4 regions of the Pseudomonas sp. SB113 genome follow, and region 1 is predicted to be linked to each of the others. Evidence: predicted binding sites of a transcription regulator. Region 1 holds the regulator's gene; each other region holds the start of a gene.
What was found. Region 1 encodes FliA, which starts transcription of late flagellar genes. Its sites were predicted from a motif close to CTAAAGTTTNNNNNNNNNNNGCCGNTAA; they were not measured.

Region 1 (6,035 bases):
CGATCTTGGAACCCTGGCCCTTGGTCGAGTAGATGTTGATCGAACCGTTGAGCTGGCTGATCTTGGTCTTCACCACGTCCATGCCCACGCCACGGCCCGACACGTCGGAGATCTCGGTCTTGGTCGAAAAGCCAGGGGCGAAGATCAGGTTGTAGCACTCAGTGTCGGTGAGGCGGTCGGCGGCGTCCTTGTCCATCACGCCACGCTTGACCGCGATATTGCGCAGAATGGTCGGGTCCATGCCCTTGCCGTCATCGGTGATCGACAGCAGGATGTGGTCGCCTTCCTGCTCCGCCGCCAGGATCACCTTGCCGCCACGGGACTTGCCCGAGGCTTCGCGTTCTTCCGGGGTTTCGACACCGTGGTCGACAGCGTTGCGCACCAAGTGGACCAGCGGGTCGGCCAGGGCCTCGACAAGGTTTTTGTCGAGGTCGGTTTCTTCACCCACCAGTTCCAGGTTGATCTCTTTCTTCAGCTGGCGCGCGAGGTCGCGAACCAGGCGCGGGAAGCGGCCGAAGACTTTCTTGATCGGTTGCATCCGCGTTTTCATCACCGCGGTTTGCAGGTCGGCGGTGACCACGTCGAGGTTCGACACGGCCTTCTGCATGGCTTCATCGCCGCTGCTCAGGCCCAGGCGCACCAGGCGGTTACGCACCAGTACCAGTTCGCCGACCATGTTCATGATGTCGTCCAGCCGCGCGGTATCGACCCGTACGGTGGTTTCGGCTTCACTGGCCGGTTTTTCCGCGACCGGTGCGGCGGCGGCACGCGCTGGCGCCGGGGCAGCAGCCGGCGCAGGCGCAGGCTTGGCGGCTGGCGCGGCGGCGGCTTTGGCGGCAACCGGTGCCGCCGTGGCCGCAGCGGCGGCTGGGGCTGGGGCGACTTCGGTGAACTTGCCCTTGCCGTGCAGATCGTCCAGCAGCGCTTCGAATTCGTGATCGGAGATCAACCCATCGTCCGCCGGCTTGGCACCGGCAGCCGGTGCTGCGGCTGTAGCGGCGACTGCCGGCAAGGCGTCGGCCGCGAAGGTGCCCTTGCCATGCAATTGGTCGAGCAACGCTTCGAATTCGTCGTCAGTGATGTCGGTGCTGGCAGGCGCGGCAGGCGCATCCGCAGCAGCGGCGGCAGGGGCCACGGCATCAGCCGCGAACTGGCCTTTGCCGTGCAATTGGTCGAGCAAAGACTCGAACTCAGCGTCGGTAATGTCTTCGCTGCTCGGCGCGGCAGCCGGGGCAACGGCTGCCGGCGCTTCGGCCTCGGCCTTGACGGCGCTGAGGGAGCTGAGCAGTTGCTCGAACTCGCTGTCCGTCACATCCGCTTCAGGCTCCGCCACCGGTTCCGGTGCGGCTTCGACCACCGGCGCTGCCGAGGTGTCGGCCGGCTCTGCGTAGCGCGCCAGGGCGGCCAGCAGTTCCGGAGTGGCTGCGGTGATCGGGGCACGCTCGCGAACTTCGCTGAACATGCCGTTGACCGCATCCAGTGCTTCGAGAATCACGTCCATCAACTCCGAATCAACGTGACGCTCACCCTTGCGCAGGATGTCGAACACGTTCTCGGCGATGTGGCAGCACTCCACCAGCTCATGGAGCTGGAGGAAGCCGGCGCCCCCTTTTACAGTATGAAAACCGCGAAAAATTGCATTGAGCAGGTTCGCATCATCCGGGCGGCTTTCCAGCTCGACCAGTTGTTCGGACAGTTGCTCTAAAATTTCGCCGGCCTCTACAAGGAAATCCTGAAGGATCTCTTCATCGGCGCCGAAGCTCATGTGGGTGCTCCTTAGAAGCCTAAACTGGATAACAGGTCATCTACGTCATCCTGACCTGACACAACGTCTTCACGTTTATCGGCATGAATCTGCGGACCTTCACCCTTGGCGAGATGTTTTTGTGGATCTTTTTCAGAGAGGATCGCTTCGCGGTCATGTTCGATGCCGGCAAAACGGTCGACCTGGCCGGCCATGAGTACCAATTTGAGCAGGTTGCTTTCCACTTCGGTGACCAACTGGGTCACACGCTTGATCACCTGACCGGTCAGGTCCTGGTAATCCTGGGCGAGCAGAATGTCATTGAGGTTGCTGGAAACCGTGCGGTTTTCCTGCTCGCTGCGTGACAAAAACCCTTCAACCCGACGGGCCAGCTCACGAAACTCTTCTGCACCGACTTCACGGCGCATGAAGCGGCCCCAGTCAACGCTCAGGGCCTGGGCTTCCGTGGCCATGCCGTTAACCAGAGGCGTGGCGTTTTCCACCAGGTCCATGGTGCGGTTGGCCGCCGCCTCGGTCAGCCTGACCACATAGGACAGGCGTTCGGTGGCGTCGGTGATCTGCGAAATCTCTTCGGCCTGGGGCATGTGCGGGTCAATCTGGAAATTGACGATCGCACTGTGCAGCTCGCGTGTGAGCTTGCCCACTTCCTGGTACAGGCCGCGGTCACGGGTCTGGTTAAGCTCATGGATTAACTGCACAGCGTCGCCGAAATGGCCTTTTTCAAGGCTGTCGACCAACTGGTGAGCATGCTTTTTCAGGGTCGACTCAAAGTCGCCCTGTGACGTTTCTTTATGCTCCATAGCTCCCCCGCGATGGCATTAGCCGTGGATGCGTTCGAAGATCTTTTCGATCTTCTCTTTCAAGGCCTGTGCAGTGAATGGTTTGACTACGTAACCGTTGACCCCGGCCTGGGCGGCTTCGATGATCTGTTCACGCTTGGCTTCGGCGGTCACCATCAACACGGGGAGGCTGCGCAATTTTTCGTCGGCACGCACGTGGCGCAACAAGTCGATACCGGTCATGCCCGGCATGTTCCAGTCCGTTACCAGAAAGTCGATGCTCCCGCTGTTGAGGATCGGAATCGCCGTAAGGCCGTCATCCGCCTCGACCGTGTTTGTGAACCCAAGGTCACGCAACAGGTTTTTTATGATCCGCCGCATCGTTGAGAAGTCATCAACGATGAGGATTTTCATGTTCTTGTCCAATTCGACCTCCAAGCAGTCTTAAACGCGCCCAGCACCTGGACGCGCCATTTCAATCAACAGGCATTACACAAAAAGGACTGCCGGGGGCACCACGGCCCGAGCCCGCGAAGGCCTATCACCTTCGCGGTATCGCGTTGCAATGCTCCCCCACACTGCCTGTCAGCGCGCTCGCCACTCTCCCAAACGCCCCCGCAAGCGGGCGGCGCACTGGCTGTGCAACTGGCTGACACGCGATTCGCTGACCCCCAGGACCTCACCGATTTCCTTGAGGTTCAGCTCTTCGTCGTAGTACAGCGCCAACACCAACCGCTCGCGCTCCGGCAAGTTGGCAATGGCGTCCGCCAACGCCCCCTGGAAACGCTCATCTTCCAGGTCACGCGACGGCTCCATATGAGCGCTCGCGCCGTCCTCATGCAGCCCTTCGTGTTCGCCGTCCTGCAACAGGTCGTCGAAACTGAACAGGCGGCTGCCCAAGGTATCGTTCAAAATCCCGTAATAATCGTCGAGACTCAATTGGAGTTCGGCCGCAACTTCGTGATCTTTAGCGTCGCGACCGGTTTTTGCTTCAATTGCACGAATTGCGTCACTGACCATGCGGGTATTTCGGTGCACCGAACGCGGCGCCCAGTCACCCTTGCGCACCTCGTCGAGCATCGCGCCACGGATGCGGATCCCCGCATAAGTCTCGAAGCTCGCGCCCTTGCTCGCGTCGTACTTGGTCGACACTTCGAGCAGGCCGATCATGCCCGCCTGGATCAGGTCTTCGACCTGGACGCTGGCGGGCAGGCGTGCCAACAGGTGATAGGCAATGCGCTTGACCAGCGGCGCATAGCGCTCGATCAATTCGCCCTGGCTGTCACGGGCAGATTTCTTGTACACGTTATAGCCGTTCGCTGTCATAGCACCGGTCCCGCACTCGTCTGATGCACCAATCGCTCGACGAAAAACTCCAGATGCCCCCGAGGGTTGGCGGGCAACGGCCAGGTATCGACCTTCTGGGCAATAGCCTTGAACGCCAATGCGCATTTGGAACGAGGGAACGCTTCGTAGACTGCACGCTGCTTTTGCACAGCCTTGCGCACACACTCGTCGTAAGGAACCGCACCGACGTATTGTAAGGCGACATCGAGAAAGCGATCCGTGACCTTGGTCAACTTGGCGAACAGGTTGCGACCTTCCTGCGGGCTCTGGGCCATGTTGGCCAAGACGCGGAAGCGGTTCATGCCGTAGTCACGGTTAAGCAGTTTGATCAGGGCGTAGGCGTCGGTGATCGAGGTGGGTTCATCGCAGACCACCAGCAAGACTTCCTGCGCCGCGCGCACGAAGCTGACCACGGACTCGCCGATCCCGGCGGCGGTGTCGATCACCAGCACGTCGAGGTTGTCGCCGATGTCACTGAATGCCTGGATCAGGCCGGCATGCTGCGCCGGGCTCAGGTGCACCATGCTCTGGGTGCCGGAGGCGGCCGGCACGATGCGGATCCCGCCAGGGCCCTGGAGCAGCACGTCGCGCAGCTCACAGCGCCCCTCGATCACATCGGCAAGCGTGTGTTTGGGCGTCAGCCCCAGCAGAACGTCGACGTTCGCCAGCCCCAGGTCAGCATCCAGCAGCATGACGCGACGGCCAAGCTCTGCCAGGGCCAGGGACAAATTCACTGACACGTTAGTTTTCCCGACGCCACCTTTGCCGCCGGTCACCGCGATCACCTGTACGGGATGCATGCTGCCCATTTTATTTCTTTACCTTGTCTTGCTTAGACGCAGGCTACATGGCTTGGCCGCGTGAATCGCTTGCAGACCATCGATGTAGGTACATTTCACGGTGTTCATCACGCCTCAACCCACCCGTTTTGCCGGGTTGTGATAGAGGTCGGCGAACATGTCGGCCATCGCTTCCTCGCTAGGCTCTTCTTGCATTTGCACGCTGACGGCGCGGCTGACCAACTGATGACGGCGCGGCAGATGCAAATCATCCGGGATCCGCGGCCCGTCGGTCAGGTAGGCAACCGGTAGTTCATGGCTGATAGCCAGGCTCAACACTTCGCCCAGGCTGGCGGTTTCATCCAGTTTAGTCAGGATGCAACCGGCCAAACCGCAACGCTTGTAGCTGTGGTACGCAGCGGTAAGAACCTGTTTCTGGCTGGTGGTTGCAAGCACCAGGTAATTTTTCGACTTGATGCCACGCCCGGCCAGGCTTTCCAGCTGCATGCGCAATGCCGGATCGCTGGCTTGCAGGCCAGCGGTGTCGATCAGCACTACGCGTTTGCGCAGCAACGGGTCGAGCGCGTTGGCCAGGGATTGGCCCGGGTCGACGTGGGTGACCGGCACATTGAGGATACGGCCCAAGGTCTTGAGCTGTTCCTGGGCGCCGATGCGGTAGCTGTCCATGCTCACCAGCGCGATGTTATTCGCGCCGTACTTGAGCACATAGCGCGCCGCCAGCTTGGCGAGGGTGGTGGTCTTGCCCATGCCGGCAGGGCCGACCATGGCGATCACACCGCCCTCTTCCAGGGGTTCGATTTCCGGGGTGGCGATCATCCGCGCCAGGTGGGCCAGCAACATGCGCCAGGCCTGGCGAGGCTCTTCGATTTCGGTGGTCAGGGCCAGCAGGTCACGGGACAGCGGGCCGGACAGGCCAATGCGTTGCAGGCGGCGCCAGAGGTTGGCCTGGTGCGGTTTGCTGCCTTGCAGCTGGGTCCAGGCCAGCGAGCCCAGCTGCACTTCCAGCAGCTCGCGCAGGCCGTTGAGTTCAAAACGCATCGAGTCGAATACACGCTGATCGACTGCGGCGGCCGGGGCTGGCGCGGCAGGACGCGGCGGTTCGATGAACGTTGGCTCAACCAGCGGTTCGGCGGCGGTCAGCGGCAGGCCGGCGAACAATTGGCGGTTGGTGGTGGCATCGCTGTCGCCACGCATGCTCAGTTCGGCCTGGGCCGAGACGATGCGCGAAGCGGTCTTGCGCAGTTCGTCTTCGAGTTCCATGTTCGGCACACGCGGCGCCAATGCCGAGGGGGTGTAATCCAGGGCAGCCGTCAGCTCGACACCGCCGGCAATACGACGGTTACC
Region 2 (6,035 bases), on a different contig from region 1:
CGCTGTCGTTTATCTACCCGATTGCGGCGATCTTCGTTGATTGGATTGCCTTCGGGCATCGCCTGGGCTGGCTGCAATGGCTGGGGGTGGCGGCAATTCTGCTGGCAGCGGCGGGGTTGCAGCGGGGCTGGTGGTGGCCCCGCTCCCAGAGGGTCAGTGCGTGCCCTGATAGATGAGATTTTCCGGGTTGAAATGCTCCACGACACTGCCCGGTTGCGGCAGCCCAAGGATATGCCCCTTGATCTTGCCCACCACGTGCATTTCGCAGGGTTTGCAGTCGAACTTCAGGGTCAGCACTTCGTCGCCATGAATCAGCTGCATCGGCGCGACCTTGGTCTTCACACCCGTCACACCCTTGGCCTGTTTAGGGCACAGGTTGAACGAGAAGCGCAGGCAGTGCTTGGTGATCATCACCGGCACTTCGCCGGTTTCTTCATGGGCTTCAAAGGCCGCGTCGATCAGCTTCACGCCGTGACGGTGGTAGAAGTCGCGGGCTTTCTGGTTGTAGACGTTGGCCAGGAACGACAGGTGCGCTTCCGGGTACACCGGCGGCGGCGTGGTCTCGGCCTTACGCCCGCCACGCGGGTGTGCGGCAACACGGGCGGCGGTCAACGCTTCGATCACTTCGCGGCGCAATGCCTTGAGCTGTGAGTTGGGGATGAAGAACGCCTGCGGTGCATCCAGTTCGATACGAGTGGCGTGATACTCGGTGGTACCCAGTTGGCCAAGCAGGTCACGCAGGGTATCCAGCGCCTGTTCCGGCTTGTTGGCCACGCCGAACGGGCCGGGCAGGGTGACGCTGGCGCGGATGCCTTCTTCGCTGGTGGCGGTGACTTCCAACTGCTCTTCACGCAAACGTGCGACCCATGACAGGCCGATACGGCGTTCGGCCGAGGTCTTGAGCAACGCCTGCTGCCAGTTGTGGTCCAGGTTGCGGTTCAGCGGGTGGTTCGGGCGCAACTGATGCAGGCCGGCCGGCATTTCATTCGGCTCGACGCGGTAGCGGTAGCGCTTCTCGCCATCCTCCTCGAATTCGCCCTTGGGCTCGGCGATGTTGGCGCGGAAACCCACCACTTCGCGCTTGACCAGCACATTGAGGCCGTCGCCGTTGGACAACGGCTCATGGGTGACCACCTGCAGGTCACGCTTGCCGGCCTTTTCCACCACCCCCACCGGCAAACCGGTGAACGTCGGGGTGTCGAAGGCGCCGATGTCGATCTTGCGGTCGCTGACAAAGTAGTCGGTGCTGCCACGGTGGAAAGTTTTTTCCGGGTCGGGCAGGAAGAAATGCGCGGTACGGCCGCTGGATGCGCGGGCCAGGTCCGGACGGTCTTCGAGAATCTCGTCGAGACGCTGGCGATAATAGGCCGTGATGTTCTTCACATAGCCCATGTCCTTGTAACGGCCTTCGATCTTGAACGAACGCACGCCGGCTTCGACCAGCGCGCGCAGGTTGGCGCTCTGGTTGTTGTCTTTCATCGACAGCAGGTGCTTTTCAAAGGCCACGACGCGGCCTTGGTCGTCTTTCAAGGTGTACGGCAGGCGGCAGGCCTGGGAGCAGTCGCCACGGTTGGCGCTACGGCCATTTTGCGCGTGGGAGATATTGCATTGCCCGGAGAACGCCACGCACAGGGCGCCGTGGATAAAGAACTCGATGGCGGCATCGGTCTCGCCGGCGATGGCGCTGATTTCCTGCAGGTTCAGCTCGCGGGCCAGGACCAGCTGCGAGAACCCGGCCTGGTCGAGGAACTTGGCACGGCCCAGGGTGCGAATATCGGTCTGGGTACTGGCGTGCAGCTCGATGGGCGGAATATCCAGCTCCATCACGCCCAGGTCCTGCACGATCAACGCATCGACACCGGCGTCATAGAGCTGATGGATCAGCTTGCGCGCGGGTTCCAGTTCGTTGTCATGCAGGATGGTGTTGAGGGTGGTGAAGACGCGGGCGTGGTAACGACGGGCGAATTCCACCAGTTGAGCGATATCGCTCACTTCGTTGCACGCGTTATGGCGCGCGCCGAAGCTGGGGCCGCCGATGTAGATGGCGTCGGCGCCATGCAGGATGGCCTCGCGCGCGATGGCGACATCGCGGGCAGGGCTGAGCAATTCCAGGTGATGCTTGGGCAAGGACATAGTTTTTTTAGTCAGGCTTGTCACGGTTGAGGCGGGCATTGTAGCCGTGAATTGCCTGACCGGCATCAACTCAGGCCTTGGCGGCCATCGCCGTGACTTCCACGCGCATGCCGTCTACCGCCAGTGCCGCCACGCCAACCGCCGCGCGCACGGGCCAGGGCTTGGCGAAGAAGCGTTTGTAGACCTCATTGAAGGCGGCGCGGTCGGCCATGTCGGTCAGATAAATGGTCAGGTGCATGACCCGGTCCATGGCGCTGCCGGCCTTTTCCAGCGCCACTTTCAGCGCTTGCAGCGTGCATTCGCTTTGCAGGGTGATGTCGCCCAGTTCCAGGCTGCCGTCGGCGCGGGTCGGGATCTGGGTGGAGACCAGGATGCCGTTGAAACCGACGACATCTGAGGAAATCGAGTCTGCATCCGGATCGGGGGTGTAGGACAGGTCTTGGTTGGTCATCAGTGCGCCTCTTGTCGGTTGTAACAGGAAGGCGCCATGGTCCTTGAAAATAGCAACAGGGGCAAATGAGAGGGCCTCCGATACACCGGGAACTTCCATTTCCCGTACAACATCTTGACGTCAAAAAATAAACAACTAATCCACGTAAAGTCCCGTATTCCGCGGCCGATAGCGAGTTTAGAGATAGATTTTCCGCACGGCTGAGGGTACGTCATGTTCAACACAACACTCAAAACAGAACTGGCGGCCAGGACGGCCGAAGTCACCGAGTACAAAGGACTGATCAGCGCCCTGGAACGCTCCATGGCAGTGGTCGAATTCGACCTCAACGGCAAGGTGCTGCGTGCCAACGACAACTTCCTGAAAACCCTGGGTTACAGCCGTGACCAGTTGGCGGGCAAATCCCACCGTGAGTTTTGCTTGCCGGCGCTGACCAACAGCCCGGCCTACAGTCAGTTCTGGGGGGAGCTTAAGGCCGGTAAGTTCGTCTCGGGCACCTTCAAACGCGTGGACGCCCACGGCAAGACCATCTGGCTGGAGGCAAGCTACAACCCGGTGCTGGATGAGCGTGGTCAAGTCCTGAAAGTGGTCAAGTACGCCTTGGATGTCACCGCCAAAGTCGAGCAAGAGGCTGCCACCCGCAGCAAACTGGCCGCAGTAGACCGGGCAATGGCGGTGATCGAGTTCGACTTGAGCGGTCAGGTACTGGACGCCAACGAGAACTTTCTGCACGTCATGGGTTATACGCTGGCCGAAATCAAAGGCAAACATCACCGCCTGTTTTGCGAGCCCAGCCTGATCAACAGCAGCGAGTACACCGACTTCTGGCGGCGCCTGAATAACGGTGAATTCTTCACCGGGCAATTCAAACGTATTGGCAAGCATGGCCGCGTCGCGTGGCTGGAGGCCAGTTACAACCCGGTCTACGACGGCGACGGCACGCTGATCAAGATCGTCAAGTTTGCCAGCGACATCACTGAGCGCGTGGAGAAGTTCGAGGAAGATTCACGCGGCGCCTCTCGGGCCTACCATATCTCGTCCGAAACCGAGCGGTTTGCCGAACATGGCACCCAGGTGATTCATGAAACTGCAGCTGAAATGCGCCGGATTGCCGAGAACATCGGCGCATCGGCGCGTCTGGTCGGGCAATTGGGAGAGCGCTCCGAGCAAATTACCGCCATCGTCAATACCATTCGAGGCATCGCCGACCAGACCAACCTGTTGGCCCTCAACGCGGCCATCGAGGCTGCCCGTGCGGGCGACCAAGGGCGTGGTTTTGCCGTGGTAGCCGATGAGGTCAGGCAGTTGGCGGGACGTACCAGCCGCTCTACCGCGGAAATCGCCGAGATGATTGGCATGATCCTGTCGGAAACCCGCGACGCGGTGGCCAGCATGAGCTCCACCCAGGAGGGCGCGCAACGCGGCGTGAACCTGGCCGACCAGGCGGGTTCGGTGATCCTGCAGATTCGCACCAGCACCAGTGACGCGGTGCAGGCCGTGAGTATGTTTGCGTCGAAACTGGACGAGTCGGAAGTCATCCCCAAAACCGCCGTCGGCTGGGTTGGCTGATCGCGTTTTAGTCGTGGAGAGGGAGCCGCTCCCTCTCCACACGGCCTCCTTACAGCAAGGTGAACGGGTAGTCGACGATCACCCGCAGCTCATTCAAGTCGCCATCGCGCTGGTCAGCATTGGACGACACGATGGCATCACGCACGCGCAATGACAGGTTTTTCGCCGGGCCGCTCTGGATCACGTATTTGGCCTCCACGTCCGTCTCGTGGTGGGCGCCGTCGGCACCGTAATCGCCGGCATAAGCGCTGTTGACCGGCGTGTGGGTGCCGTCGATGTCCGAACCGTTGATGTAACGGGTCATGAAACTCAACCCCGGTACGCCATAGCTGGCCATGTTCAAGTCATAACGAATCCCCCACGACTGCTCGCCCGGGCCGTTGAAGTCGCCCCACTGCACCGAGTTGGCCAGGAACACCGAATCGCCGCCTTCACCTGCGCCGTTGTTGCCCGTGCCGATGTAGTCAAAGGGCGTATCGCCGTGGACCTTCTGGAACGACAGCGTCAGCGTGTGCGCCTGCAAGAACGAATAGGCCGCCGCCACCGAGTAGGTGGTGTTGTTGATCGCACCAGCCTTGGCGCTGCCGGTGTCGAGGGTGCGGTACAGGTTGCCGTCCAGGGCCAGCGATTGCTCATGGGGCAGGGCGATGACGTAGTTCAGGTTGGTGTAGTACTGGCGCCAGATGTCTTCCAGTTCGCCGGCATACAGCGTCGCGCTCAGTGACGGGGTAAAGGTGTATTTGCCGCCGATAAAGCTCGCACTGTTGGCCGCCACATTGGCGTAGGTGGCATAGATGTCATGGTCATGGTTGCTGGTCATGCCACTGTTGGTGCTGGTGAAGTGGCCGGCTTCCAGGTCCAGGCCCGCGATTTCACTGCTGGTGAGATCAAAACCGGTGGCGGTCTGCGGCAGCAGTCGGGTGCCGCCGGTAGCGAAGACCGGCGCGGTGGGCTGCATGTCACCGAACTTCAACTGGGTCTTGGATAGTTTGATTTTCACCGCCGCGCCCACGGAGCCATAGGCATTCTCGGGATCGCCATGGCGATCGGTGGGCAGGTTGCCGGTGCCGGCGTCCTGGTGCGTGGCGTCCAGCTTCAGCCCGCCGTAAGCATAGGCATCCACGCCGAAACCGAAGGTGCCCTGGGTGAAGCCAGAGGCATAGTTGAGCATCGCCCCTTGCGTCCAGTCGCGGTTGTCGGCCTTGCCGCTCTCGCGATTGCGGTCCATGTAGTAGTTACGCAACAAGCCGGTAACGCTGCTGCCGCCGATAAAGCCCTTGGAGTCGGCCTGGTCCGTGACGGACTCGGCAAACGCCACGGGGCTGATACTGGCGCACACCGCCAACGCCAACAGGCTCCACTGTTTAATCATGTTATTAACTTCCCCGGAATAATGAACGCGCACAGAAACGCCGCACTGTTTGATAGGCGTACACGCTTGTATGGGCAGAGTTTTAAAGTGAGGCGTTACGGTTTTTTATTGTCTTCGACGGGTTTGTCGAGGTTGATTCCAGTCAGAGTTTGCGCGGCCTGCAGCCCTGCTGGGGATGAAACTCGATTAATAAAGCTTCACGATTTTTAATCGCGCAGGGGAGTAGCGTGGGGCCTGTCTTAGCCGCTCTGCTTCGACACCATCCTTTGGTTGCCGCCGCAGATAGTGCGGCGGATTTTTTCGTGGGCGGTGTTTCAGTCGGCGGCGTAGTTGAACGTATTTAGGGGAGGGGAGGACGGGGTTCACCGCTGATGACGCTACTCTTTTACATCCATGAACTCTTTAGCCCACGCCACGTAACTCTCTGGCAACGTGTAGGTGTGGGTCAGCTCGGTAGCACTGAGGTTCGATGTGCTGTGGGTCAACTGGCGCTGGGCACGCAGGCTGTCG
Region 3 (6,035 bases), on a different contig from region 1:
TGTCGCGAGCTGAGCGCCCACTTGAACTGGCGCACGAATTCTTCCAGATGGTTCTGCACGACGCGGTACAGCGTCACCAGGTCGCCGTTGATGTCGTTGAGGACTTCAACTGGGGCGGCCTGAGGACGCATGAAGTAGAGCGCGGCGCCGCCGGCAAAGACTTCAACGTAGCATTCGTGGGGTGGGAAGAGAGGGATAAGGCGGTCGGCCAGACGGCGTTTGCCGCCCATCCAAGGGATAATGGGGGAGGACATAAAAGCAAGACCTTTGCTGTATGGATAAACAGTGCTAGGCTCATATCGCTTTGTGCACGAAGCAGGAGCCTTGGCTGGACTTGCAGGTATGGTCTGCGGGGAAAGTGACCGGGTTAGATGTTGACGCATCTTGCCCGGCCGCTCCTTTACTTCGTTGTAAATACTTCTTTGAGAACCTGATATGCCCTCAGACTGGCGGAACTGGGCTAGTGGTAAAACTGCAATCTGATAGATGCTGATATCCAGTTCTGCTGGGACAGGTAGCTCTTGGGCGAGCCTCCACAAATGTAGAGGTCACCCATTAGCCCAAGAAAAGTCTTTAACAGGTAACTCCCAAATCAGCCTGACTTGTTAGCTCAGTCGAAAACGACTAACAATTGCACTAAGATCTGTAGCCAAGCGCGACAACTCTTGACTCGCCCCCATCGTGTGAGCAGCGCCTTGAGTTGACTGAGCGGACAGATCACGGATATTTACCAGATTGCGATCGACCTCTCGCGCAACATGCGCCTGCTCTTGCGATGCACTGGCAATCACAAGGTTTAGATCATTGATTTCACTTACAGCTGAATTAATTCTACCCAGCGCTTCGTTGGCGCCTTCTGCAATGCTAAGTGTTTTTGTCACAAGCTCAGTGTTACTGATCATAGAACCTACAGCAAGCTCTGTACCATTCTGAACATTAGTTACCAAACGCTCTATCTCAGTAGTTGACTGTTGTGTGCGATGGGCGAGCGCACGGACTTCATCGGCTACCACTGCGAAGCCTCGACCTGCCTCCCCCGCTCGCGCCGCTTCGATCGCAGCGTTTAATGCCAGTAAATTTGTTTGTTCTGCAAGGCCCCGAATGACATCTAGAACCTTGCCTATATCACGAGACTGCTCCGCCAAATCCCCTAGCAAATTCGATGTCTTGCCGATGTCATTCCCCACATTGTCGACTGCTATAGAGGTTTGCCTAACTAGTGCCATACCCTCTTCTGCTGCGCCGGTAGCGCTTCCCGAGGAACGAGCGGTATGTTCAGCGTTACGCGCAACCTCTTCGACGGCGCTGGTCATCTCATTCACCGCTGTTGCAGCCATATCCAATTCATCATTTTGACGTTTCATGCTACTAGCACTAACTTCAGTAACAGTCGTCAATTTTTCGGCAGCGTCAGAGAGTTGTTTCGACGAATTAAAGATTTGCTGTAGTGTTTGTCTTAGCTGTTGCTGCATTACACCTACCGCAAATACGACGCTGGTTTCATCGCCTTTCGAAACCGTGATCGATTTGGTGAGATCACCTTCGGCGATATTACGAGTAAAATCAGCAACCATGCTAGGCTCACCGCCGATTGATCCAATAATACTACGCGTGGTCAATAGAGTAATAATAACGCTAAGCACCACTATTAAAAGCGTCGTAACTAAGGCCATCCCGCGCGTGAAATCAGCACTCGCTAATTGCTCCTTATACCTCTGACCTGCTTGATTTTTTCCCAGCTCGCGCATCGAGTGAAGCGTCTGGAAAACCCGCTCCGCAAAAGGCTTCACTTCCTCTCGGTTAACCTTCGCAGCACCAGCAATATCGCCCGACTCAATAACAGCAGTTTGATGGCGCATGCCGTCACGCATCTTTTCATAATCACTTTTAAGTTTTTCAGCATCATTATTTGAAGGTGCGCCGGATGCTCGTCCTGCCAGAGAAGAAACTAAATCATCAATCTGAAAAAATGAACTTTCGTTCTGTTTTTTCCATTCAGGAATCTGTATGGGGTCACCTATTGCAATCATCCGTAGAATATTGATATCTGCCCTAGTGAGCAGACCATCAATACCATCGACTTTCTCCATATTAGCAAAGTCCTGATTAAACAACGCACCGGTATTATCAGTCGCTACTTTTATCTGATAAATCAGATAAGCCGACAATCCAAAGAAAGCGGCAATGATGATGAAAGTGGAGAGCATCAACCGCCACTTAACGGTCAACCCGGAACGAGCCATTTGGTTGCTGCTGGTCATGACCTTCTCCTAACGAAGCATCATTAGATAACGGAGCGTTTCACGCTAAAGGCGTGTCACCTCTTATGTCGACGGACGACGAGCTATCTTTAGCCTAAAAACAACCAAATCTGCAAATAAGAAAAATAAGAAAATACATGACGGGCTGGCAAAATCTTTTTGCACTTTTTATGGCGCCAAAAAAATGTTGATCACCCGCATAAAAAAGCATAGCGCACCAGACTTGAGCGTGCGCACCAAAACAGCGCAAAGGTTAACTATTTACAAAAAACTTACAATTATTGGCAAAAGGCAGAGGTTGTTGCGGCGTACTAAATAGCGTATTAGATTATGTATTCGCATAGGACTGTATTGGTCCAAATCACCTAAGTTGGAGAACGTTTATGGGGCATTCGGCTAACTTTCAGGTTGAGCTATATGCAAGAAAACTCGAACAGGCGGCTGAAGGCTTGACACGTGAGGGTACAGTGTTAAAAGATAACGGACTTGACAGCCTGGGAGAGGCTGTTTTGTCCCAAGCAGAGAAGTTAAAGCTTGCAGTAGCTGAGTTAAGAGGTCTGATGAGCACATAGCCTATGTCGCTCCCTAAACCATGTCAGCAGCTTAGCCGAGACCTCAGAGAAGCGGCCGCTCTTCTAAAATGGGCCAGCATCGACCTTCTAAGAATAGCGGAAACCCTTCTTACACAGGGGGATGAGACAGGTGCGAACGAAATTATGACGATGGCGTTAAACTATCATGACATGGAAGTTAAATTATTAAGCTATTCAGATGAGGTGGGTGATGGAAAGATTTCGCGTGCAGAGAAACAGTAGCCGGAGCTTGAACTGATTTTACGTTGACCAAACAGCGCCCTTCATTTACACAGCACGCAAACTCTATTTCTACGTAGAACTATTACTATCGTACTCGCAGCATACGTATAGGTTATCGCATTACGGCATTTATATATGCCTGGCACGCTTTTAAAGCGATCAGTCCTTGGTCGCCGGCATCGGTGATGCCGATAATTCGTTGAGCATGCGCAGGGTCAAGTTGGGCTCGACCGGCTGCATGAACCACGCCGCCGGCGCCGGGGGTGGCAGGCACGTTGCAGCCACTGGCTGGGTCTTTGGCGTCGAGAAGGACTGACAGCCGCACATCAGCAGTAGCAAGGCGGTCACGCAACAGAGCCTGATTACGTTTGGCATCGGACAGTTCTCGGGTGTGCTGTTGATCGGAGACGGCGAGTTGTTGCTCTGTGGCCAGGCGCTTGTCCTGTTCGGTCTGCTGCTGGCGGAGCGCGGCCTGGGTAAGGTTGTTTAGATCGTCAGCCAGCAGCGCGGCCTGGCTCGCGAGCTTTCCCGTGTAACGCCACGCTTGCATCTGCCAGGCCCCGCCGAACGCAATAGCCATAGCAATCAATAAGACCGCCAATTTCTGTGGTGTGGTCAGCATTACTCATCCTCCCAATCGGGTAGGTCGACGGTCTGCCCCGCCAGATGGTGAATGCAGTCCTCAAGAAACTGAATGCGCCCACCGGTCACGAAGGAATGGCAAACCCGAGGGCCGTCAGACCAGGTGTATCGGACCAGGATGCTCGGCGTGAACGTTGGCGCGTCCAAGCTCCCATTCCACCCCCAGCGTGGACCAACCCCTGCGCCATGCGAAATCCCATGAGCTATGCCGCAGCCTGGACACTCAAAATACAGACGATCCTCCTCGACTTGGGCCAGGCACTGGGACACTTTCCGTAATGCCGTCATGACAGTGCTCCACCCGCCAGGCGGTACTGCTGGATCAGATCGGCAAGCCGGTGTTCACGCTGGCCATACCCTGCACCAGGCAGGCTTGCCCAAATATTCCGGCACTTTGCGATCGCGGATTCGACCCGGCCGGCATGCACGTCCGGTAGTGCGCGGCACTCGCGGATGTGCTGCAGAGCCAGCAGGTCCTGGCTGATAGGGCTGAAGTCAGGCAAGGCCAACAACGTTCGGTAATACGGCCAGTCCTTGAGCATCTGCTGGTAACGGCCCGAGGCATTCGAGGTGAGAACCTTGCTGTTAATGACCTTCGACGGGCGCCCCTTTGCGAAGGGGTGATCACTGAAATCCGTGAAGATCTCAGGCTTCCTGTCGATGCCCGTCACGATGACGTCGTAGCCATCCAGGGCTGTGGCCGGCGATGTGCTGGTCCCCTCGGACCAAGCCAGCATGTCGAGGAGGGCCAACGCATTGCGGCTGCCCGCTTGAGTGGTCGAGAGTCGTGCCATAGCCTTTTCTCCAGACGAAAAAAACCCGCACAACGGCGGGGATTAGAGGTGAAAGAAACTCTGTTGAATTCGTTTTATACGGCGCTGCACTCAAACGAATGTGGCCAGGAATCTCGTCGTGATAAGAAGTTCCGTCCTGTTATTAATTGACAGCCTTTGTGGTGGGGCACATCGCTATCATCTGCGCCAAATTAACCCTACAAGGAATACGTCAATCGTGTTGAGGCCCACCAAAACTACCAATCGCCACGGATGGGTTTGGGTCTATAAAAGAATCAGACGCCTTGGATTCGCTCGATTTACTGCTTGTTACAGAGCGTGTCTTTACGCTCTCAGAGGAGACACCGGAACTTTCAGGCTCAAAAATGGCTGGGAAAAATTCCGCTTCCGCCGCAAACCATGAGTTGCGGCGGGCTTATAGGTTTACCTGGCCAGCTATGGGAAAGTCGACGGTGCCGTGAAGGTGTCACCAGCAAACCGGCCACCTGCAGCGAAAGCGGCATCCCATAACGCCTTGTCGAGGGCGTCGACGTCTGCGTAGGTTCGCCCCGACACAGTCAGATCCTCGCAGTAGCCGCGATAGAAGATGTCCGAGGGGCATTGATTGGTCAGCGCGGAACCTGACCCACCGTTACCGAAAATAATGCTCCCGGCCGCTGCCGCAACCGTATCACCGCTACCAGCGGACGCTCGCATCGAGGAGTACCGGTTGGCCACGGCGTTGGCACCGCCGACGACGTTGTAAAGCCCGGAAGCCTTGCCGGTGTTACCGGCGCCACTCATGTACCCCAGGAAGTTGCCGCCGCTATCGATCTCCATGTACCGGTGACCGGTTGCGATTGCTGCACGTGTCCGGTGCGCCCATACCGAGAAATAGAACAGGTGGGTCTTGTTAGCGATGATGTAGTCGCGGATCGCAGCTGCGACATTGATCTGTGAACCATGACCACTTACCGCGTTATTCACCTGGCTGTAAATGGTGTGCAGGCCCTTCTTGGGCGTCCGCTCAAACAGAGCGTCAGCTGCGACCGCATTCCTGCTGAACACCCCCGCCAAGCTGCTCTCGGTACCCGCGCCAAGCACCGCTGCCGCTTCGGCGTAAGCGATATTCGGGATAACAGCTCCCGATGCCGGCACTCCGCTCACACCACCCAAGCTATGCCCCAAGTCGAATAGATACAGCGATCCTGTGCTCAGCAATGCATCGGAACGTAGAATGGGCAACGTCGTAACGGTGAAGGTGATGCCATCCAGCACCCTCCAAATAGGCAAAGTTTCGGAACGCCTCTCAAAAACCGTCGTGTTCCACCCAAACCCCAGAAACACAAAAGCCCCGCATTGCGGGGCTTTCGTTTAAATCTTGGCGGGAAACCAGGGATTCGAACCCTGGGAACGCTATTAACGTTCGCCGGTTTTCAAGACCGGTGCATTCAACCACTCTGCCAATTTCCCTTGTGCGTCACAGGATTAGAGTAGCCCATCCTGTCTCAGCGGGCGCCATAATACCCGAATGAAACACACTG
Region 4 (6,035 bases), on a different contig from region 1:
AACAGCCACGCTACGAGGTCGTGGAGGCGCCACCGCCCACGCCCAAAAGGCCAAGAGTTGACGCGCCGGAAAGTGAGCAGTCGGCAGATGAGGCTTCGCCCTCTTCCGTTGCATCGGATGCCACGTCATCCGGGAATTATGAGCCGTATGACGATGACAGCGTCCTCAAGACCAACCCGTTCAAGGCCAATGTCAACCTGCCTGTCGGTGGGTATTTCAACGGTCGTGGCATGATCGAACGCACCGATGTAGCGAAGTTGTATCGCGTCGAAAAGGCCGACCGCGTAGAGCGTCGAGGCGATCCGCAGAATTATGGTTTTCGGGACTCGAATTTCTTTTCCGGTCCCGAAAAAATGATGGATGGCAATGTCGTGGTGGCCTCCCGCTCCAAGGCGGCGGCAATGCAATTTGGCGACACCGAATTTAATGGCCAATACCACCTTTACGAAATCGAGAGTAAAGGTCTTCCGGTCGTCTCGTTTAATGAAAACATCGAGGCAAACCCGCAGTTTGTGGAAGCTCGTCAGTGTGTGGCGCCAGGTACCATTGAGCGTTTGCGCAACGAGGGACGCCTGGAGGAGTTTGCGGACAATGCCTACAAGTTCGATGAAGTGCATGTGGATAATGATCGACTGTCGAGCGCAATGATCACCCGAATTTCCCACGGTTGATGGTGTTCACTTTGGATACTTATTGGGCTAGGGTGATCGCTTGCCAACAGCGAGTGCTTCGCCCGTGGAGAGTCATATGAACTTAGGAAAAGTCACCCCCATCCTGCGGATTTTCGATGAGGCCAAGGCGCTGGAATTCTACGTCGACTTCCTGGGTTTCAAGGTCGATTGGCAGCATCGCTTCGAGGCGAATTTCCCGCTGTACCTGCAGGTGTCGTTGGGAGAGTGCGTACTGCATTTGAGCGAGCACCATGGCGATGCTTCGCCGGGCGCGGCGGTGCGGATCCAGGCGCAAGGGGTGGACGCGTACCAGCAGCAATTGCTGGGCAAGGATTACCGTTACGCCAAGCCTGGGGTTGAGGAAACGCCTTGGGGATCGCGGGAGATGAGCATCAAGGATCCGTTTGGGAATCGTGTGGTGTTTGTTGAGGAAGGCGAGGGCTGAGAGGCAAATCGCAGGCAATAAAAAACCGCCTTGTCAGGCGGTTTTTTGCAATCCCAGTTTGCGGCTGGGGTTGCTGGGCGAGGGAGCAAGCGTCCTCGCCACAGTGAGAGCGGTGTCTTAAACCCGGAAGTGGCTGACCATCTGCTGCAACTGGCTACCCAAGCGCGCCAGTTCCACGCTCGATTTCGCCGTTTCATCGCTCGCGGTGGCGGTCTGCTCGGACACATCACGCACATTCACGATACTGCGGCTGATCTCTTCGGCCACGGCGCTTTGTTGTTCGGCGGCGGCGGCGATCTGCTGGTTCATCGACTGGATGTTCGACACCGTGCGGGTGATGTTTTCCAGTGACACACCGGCCTTGCGCGTCAGTTCGACACTGCTGTCGGTGAGGCTGCGGCTGTTGTTCATCACGTTGGCAACTTGCTGGGTACCATTCTGCAAACCGGCGACCAGGCCTTCGATTTCCTCGGTGGATTTCTGCGTGCGCTGGGCCAGGCCACGCACTTCGTCGGCGACCACGGCAAACCCACGACCGGCTTCACCGGCACGCGCCGCTTCAATCGCCGCGTTGAGGGCCAGCAAGTTGGTTTGCTCGGCCACAGCCTTGATCACGTCCATCACGCTGCCGATCTTGTTGCTCTCTTGTTGCAGGTGCGCCATGGCGTCGGTGGAACGCGCCACTTCGGCGGCCAGGCGTTCGATCTGGGCGATGGCCTCGGCTACCACTTTGTCGCCTGCACGGGCTTGGCCATCGGCATCGGCGGCGGCCAGGGAGGCTTGCTCGGCGTTGCGGGCGACTTCCTGCACGGTGGCGGTCATTTCGTGCATCGCCGTGGCGACCTGATCGGTCTCGATCTTCTGGCTGTTCACACCGGCGCTGGTCTGCTCGGTGACGGCCGACAACTCTTCGGCGGCGCTGGCGATCTGGGTCACGCCGTCGCGAATACCGCTGATCAATTCACGCAGGGTCGTGCCCATGCGCTGAATACCTTGTTGTAGTACGCCCAGCTCATCGCGACGGGTGACCTGGATGTTGTGGCTCAGGTCGCCGGAAGCGATGCGTTCAACCACGGCCAGGGTTTCCTGCAGTGGACGCGTGATCTGGCGGGTGATCACCAGTGCCGCGACGATACCGACCAGCAGTGCCAGCAACGTGCTGATCAACTGCAGGCTACGGGCCTGGGCGCTTTCGGCGTCGCGACGGTCCAGCTGGATGTCGTACAGCTTGTCACTGATTGTGACAATGTCGGTACCTTGGGTGGTCATTTCGGCACGGGCAGCCACGATGTTGGCGTTGGCGGCCTTGTAGTTCTGTACGGCGCTGCGATAGGCGCCAAGGGCGGTTTCCAACGAGCTCAGGGCGCTTTGCTGGCTGGCGCCGAAGGCGGCGCTGAGGCCTTTCAAGCCGCTGATAGCTTTTTCGATTTGTGCGGCAGCGCGGGCTTCGGTATCCGGGTTGACGTTGCCGGTGTAGCCGCGCACTTCGTAGCGGGCCAACTGGAACTGCATCTTGGCGTCGGCCACGGCCTGGAACTGGGCAAGGTGCTCCGAGCTGTCAGGCATTTGCTTCACGCTGGTTTCCAGTGCGTCGATTTGGGCGTTGGCGATGTCGGCCTTGTCGCCCATCACCTGGCGAGAGGCATTACCGTTACGGTAAGCCTCACGCATTTTGTTCAGGGATTGCTGATAAGCCGTGATGATGGCTTTCTGCTCGTTGAGCAGCTTGACGTTTTCCGGGCTCTTGAAGCTATCCAGGAGTTTCTGTTGCTGGGCAGTGAAGGCATCCAGGCTGGTCTGCACGTTCTGCGCCACGGCTTCATCGCCGTTGGCCAACATGTATTGCAGACGCACGATGCGCAGTTTGGTCAGTGATGCGTTGAGCTGGGTGATGTCGCTCATCCAGTTGCTGCGGTCGATCAGGCCGCCCAGGCTGGTCCAGCCGGTGAGGGCCAGGATCGAGGTGAGGACCAGTACCAGGCCGAAGCCCAGGCCCAGTTTGAGGTTGACGCTGATGTTACCGAACCAGCTGTTCATCTAAAGCTCCGCAAAGGTGATATCTGTCTGCTGGACGGTGTTGTTATTGGAGCCAGCCAAAGTGTGTAGCGCTGTATCGGCGACGAGAGGGGAATCTGAAGTGCTTTTATTGCGCGTGCGACGAAGGGTCGCGATCCCGGTGCCGCGCTACCGTGGAGGGCTCATCATGAGCAGGTCTTGTGTGCTAGTCTGCTGGCCCTTTTAGTTCAGGGCGGCGCGCCAAACACTGTTTCCAGTGCTGCCCTACAGCGGAGCCTCTTCATGTCCGAAGTTAATCTGTCCACCGACGAAACCCGCGTCAGCTACGGTATCGGCCGTCAGTTGGGCGACCAACTGCGCGACAACCCACCGCCGGGTGTGAGCCTGGACGCGATCCTGGCTGGCTTGACCGACGCATTCGCCGGCAAACCAAGCCGTGTTGACCAAGAGCAAATGGCTGCCAGCTTCAAGGTCATCCGCGAAATCATGCAAGCCGAAGCGGCTGCCAAGGCTGAAGCGGCCGCAGGCGCTGGCCTGGCTTTCCTGGCTGAAAACGCCAAGCGTGATGGCATCACCACCCTGGCTTCCGGCCTGCAATTTGAAGTGCTGACCGCCGGTGACGGCGCCAAGCCGACCCGTGAAGACCAGGTGCGCACCCACTACCACGGCACCCTGATCGACGGCACTGTGTTCGACAGTTCCTACGAGCGTGGCCAGCCGGCAGAATTCCCGGTCGGCGGCGTGATTGCCGGCTGGACCGAAGCCCTGCAACTGATGAATGCCGGCAGCAAATGGCGCCTGTACGTGCCGAGCGAATTGGCTTACGGCGCTCAAGGCGTTGGCAGCATTCCGCCGCACAGCGTTCTGGTATTCGACGTCGAACTGCTCGACGTTCTGTAAGACCTGCTGGTTACCTGTGGGAACGCGTCCGTTCGTTCCCACAGTGTTTTGCCGGGGTGCTCATGGATGGAATTTGCCATTGAGCTCCGTCGCCGGGCGCAGCGCTCGGGCATAGCAGAATAGAAACAGATTGCGCACCACTTCCTTCAGTACTCCAGGTTCACTCGAACTCAGGCCGTTGACGTCCAGGTCGCCCTGATCCTGCAATTCATTCAGCGCTTCTTCTTCCAGCACAGCACAGACTTCGCCGGTTTCCCGATGGAGGATGCGCAGGTAAGGATGTGGGCGGTCGAGCCAGGCATCTATCAAATAAGTCATGGTTACATCTCCTTGATGGGGTTCAATGAGAATAATTCTTATTCGTAGAATAGCAAGTGCCTATTGGCAGTTTCCTGGTTTTTCTGTGTGGATATTGAGAGGGGTCAACGGGCAGGGCAAAACGCCATCCCGCGCGGGCGCGGGATGGATGCAGCAGGTTCAGACTTTGCGCACGAACTCGGACTTGAGTTTCATCGGGCCGATACCGTCGATCTTGCAATCGATATCGTGGTCGCCGTCGCACAGGCGGATGTTCTTGACCTTGGTGCCGACCTTCACGACCAGGGACGTGCCCTTGACCTTGAGGTCTTTGATCACGGTGATGGTGTCGCCGTCCTGCAGGACGTTGCCCACAGAGTCTTTCTTCACGGTTTCATCGCCGGCCACTTCGGCCTCGCCGTTGGCGGACCACTCATGGGCGCATTCCGGGCAGATCAGCTGGGCGCCGTCTTCGTAGGTGTATTCGGAATTGCATTTTGGGCAGGGTGGCAACGTGCTCACTAAAGCTCCTTAACGGTCAGGATGGCTAAAAGTCGCACATTATATAGGGAATTGGACCAAGGCAGGGCGCGGTCTTGGATGGGTAATACAAACTAAATGTGGGAGGGGGATTGTCCCTTCCCACATTAGTCCGCGACTGCAAGTATTTTAGTGCGTACGTGCGACCGCAAACTCGCTCAGCTCAACCAGGGCATCCCGGTATTCGCTGGCTGGAAGGGCTTCCAGGCACTTGATCGCACGCGCGACGTAGTCACGAGCCAGTTGTGCGGTGTAGTCCAGGGAGCCAGAGGCTTCCACAGCCTCACGGATGCTTTCCAGGTCTTCGATCCCGCCTTTCTGGATCGCCTTGCGCACCAGCGCCGCCTGTTCCGGCGTGCCTTCGCGCATGGTGTAGATCAGCGGCAAGGTCGGTTTGCCTTCAGCCAGGTCGTCACCAACGTTCTTGCCCAGGGTTTCGGCATCGCCACGGTAGTCGAGCAGGTCGTCCACCAGTTGGAACGCTACGCCCAGATGGTCACCGAAGGTACGCAGGGCTTCGGCCTGTTCGGCGGTCGCGCCACAGAGCGCGGCGGCACTGTGTGTGGAGGCTTCGAAGAGCATCGCGGTCTTGCCGCGAATCACTTCCATATAGGTTTCTTCGGTGGTGCTGGCGTCGCGGACCTTGGACAGCTGCAACACTTCGCCTTCAGCAATGATGCGCGTGGCCTGGGAAAGAATCTTCATCACCGGCATCGAGCCCAGCTCGACCATCATTTCGAACGAGCGCGAGTACAGGAAGTCACCCACCAGCACGCTCGGGGCATTGCCCCACATCGCATTGGCGGTCTCGCGGCCACGGCGCATGCCGGACATGTCGACCACATCGTCATGCAGCAGGGTCGCGGTGTGCAGGAATTCGATGGTGGCGGCCAGCAGGCGCAGGTCATCGCCTTCGCGGCCCAGGGCCTTGCCACACAGCAACACTAATAAAGGACGCAGGCGTTTACCGCCCGCCGACGTAATGTAGTCGCCAATTTTGGAGACCAGCGGCACTTTAGACGTCAGCTGCTGCTTGATGATGCCGTCGACGGCGCTAAAATCGTCCGCGACCGCGCGGTAGAAAGCTTGGGGTTGCATCAGCGACAGTCGCTCCAGAAGGGTTGCGCGGCATGCTAGGACCCTGACCCCGTAGTGTCAAGGCGCGG

Region 2: the regulator FliA is predicted to act here: its motif matches at 2,729-2,756, upstream of AB1462_RS17935 (methyl-accepting chemotaxis protein).
Region 3: the regulator FliA is predicted to act here: its motif matches at 2,327-2,354, upstream of AB1462_RS13570 (methyl-accepting chemotaxis protein).
Region 4: the regulator FliA is predicted to act here: its motif matches at 3,227-3,254, upstream of AB1462_RS24935 (methyl-accepting chemotaxis protein).

Annotation. Positions count from the first base shown of each region.
Region 1 is NZ_JBFMHW010000007.1:164,153-170,187, reverse strand. Features, by position in the region: gene AB1462_RS11845 (chemotaxis protein CheA) at 1-1,765, opposite strand, end outside; gene AB1462_RS11840 (protein phosphatase CheZ) at 1,777-2,565, opposite strand; gene AB1462_RS11835 (chemotaxis response regulator CheY) at 2,584-2,958, opposite strand; gene fliA (RNA polymerase sigma factor FliA) at 3,130-3,870, opposite strand; gene fleN (flagellar synthesis regulator FleN) at 3,867-4,700, opposite strand; gene flhF (flagellar biosynthesis protein FlhF) at 4,806-6,035, opposite strand, start outside.
Region 2 is NZ_JBFMHW010000013.1:23,698-29,732, forward strand. Features, by position in the region: gene AB1462_RS17920 (DMT family transporter) at 1-176, shown strand, start outside; gene AB1462_RS17925 (U32 family peptidase) at 154-2,133, opposite strand; gene AB1462_RS17930 (RidA family protein) at 2,204-2,584, opposite strand; gene AB1462_RS17935 (methyl-accepting chemotaxis protein) at 2,798-4,153, shown strand; gene AB1462_RS17940 (OprD family porin) at 4,203-5,525, opposite strand; gene AB1462_RS17945 (oxaloacetate decarboxylase) at 5,903-6,035, opposite strand, start outside.
Region 3 is NZ_JBFMHW010000008.1:241,932-247,966, reverse strand. Features, by position in the region: gene AB1462_RS13575 (DNA adenine methylase) at 1-254, opposite strand, end outside; gene AB1462_RS13570 (methyl-accepting chemotaxis protein) at 606-2,261, opposite strand; gene AB1462_RS13565 (lysis system i-spanin subunit Rz) at 3,189-3,695, opposite strand; gene AB1462_RS13560 (DUF6527 family protein) at 3,698-4,006, opposite strand; gene AB1462_RS13555 (glycoside hydrolase family 104 protein) at 4,003-4,512, opposite strand; gene AB1462_RS13550 (hypothetical protein) at 4,948-5,838, opposite strand; tRNA gene AB1462_RS13545 (tRNA-Ser) at 5,874-5,964, opposite strand.
Region 4 is NZ_JBFMHW010000023.1:62,746-68,780, reverse strand. Features, by position in the region: gene AB1462_RS24945 (DUF6543 domain-containing protein) at 1-671, shown strand, start outside; gene AB1462_RS24940 (glyoxalase superfamily protein) at 748-1,116, shown strand; gene AB1462_RS24935 (methyl-accepting chemotaxis protein) at 1,234-3,153, opposite strand; gene AB1462_RS24930 (FKBP-type peptidyl-prolyl cis-trans isomerase) at 3,415-4,032, shown strand; gene AB1462_RS24925 (hypothetical protein) at 4,093-4,350, opposite strand; gene AB1462_RS24920 (zinc ribbon domain-containing protein YjdM) at 4,510-4,851, opposite strand; gene AB1462_RS24915 (polyprenyl synthetase family protein) at 4,999-5,967, opposite strand.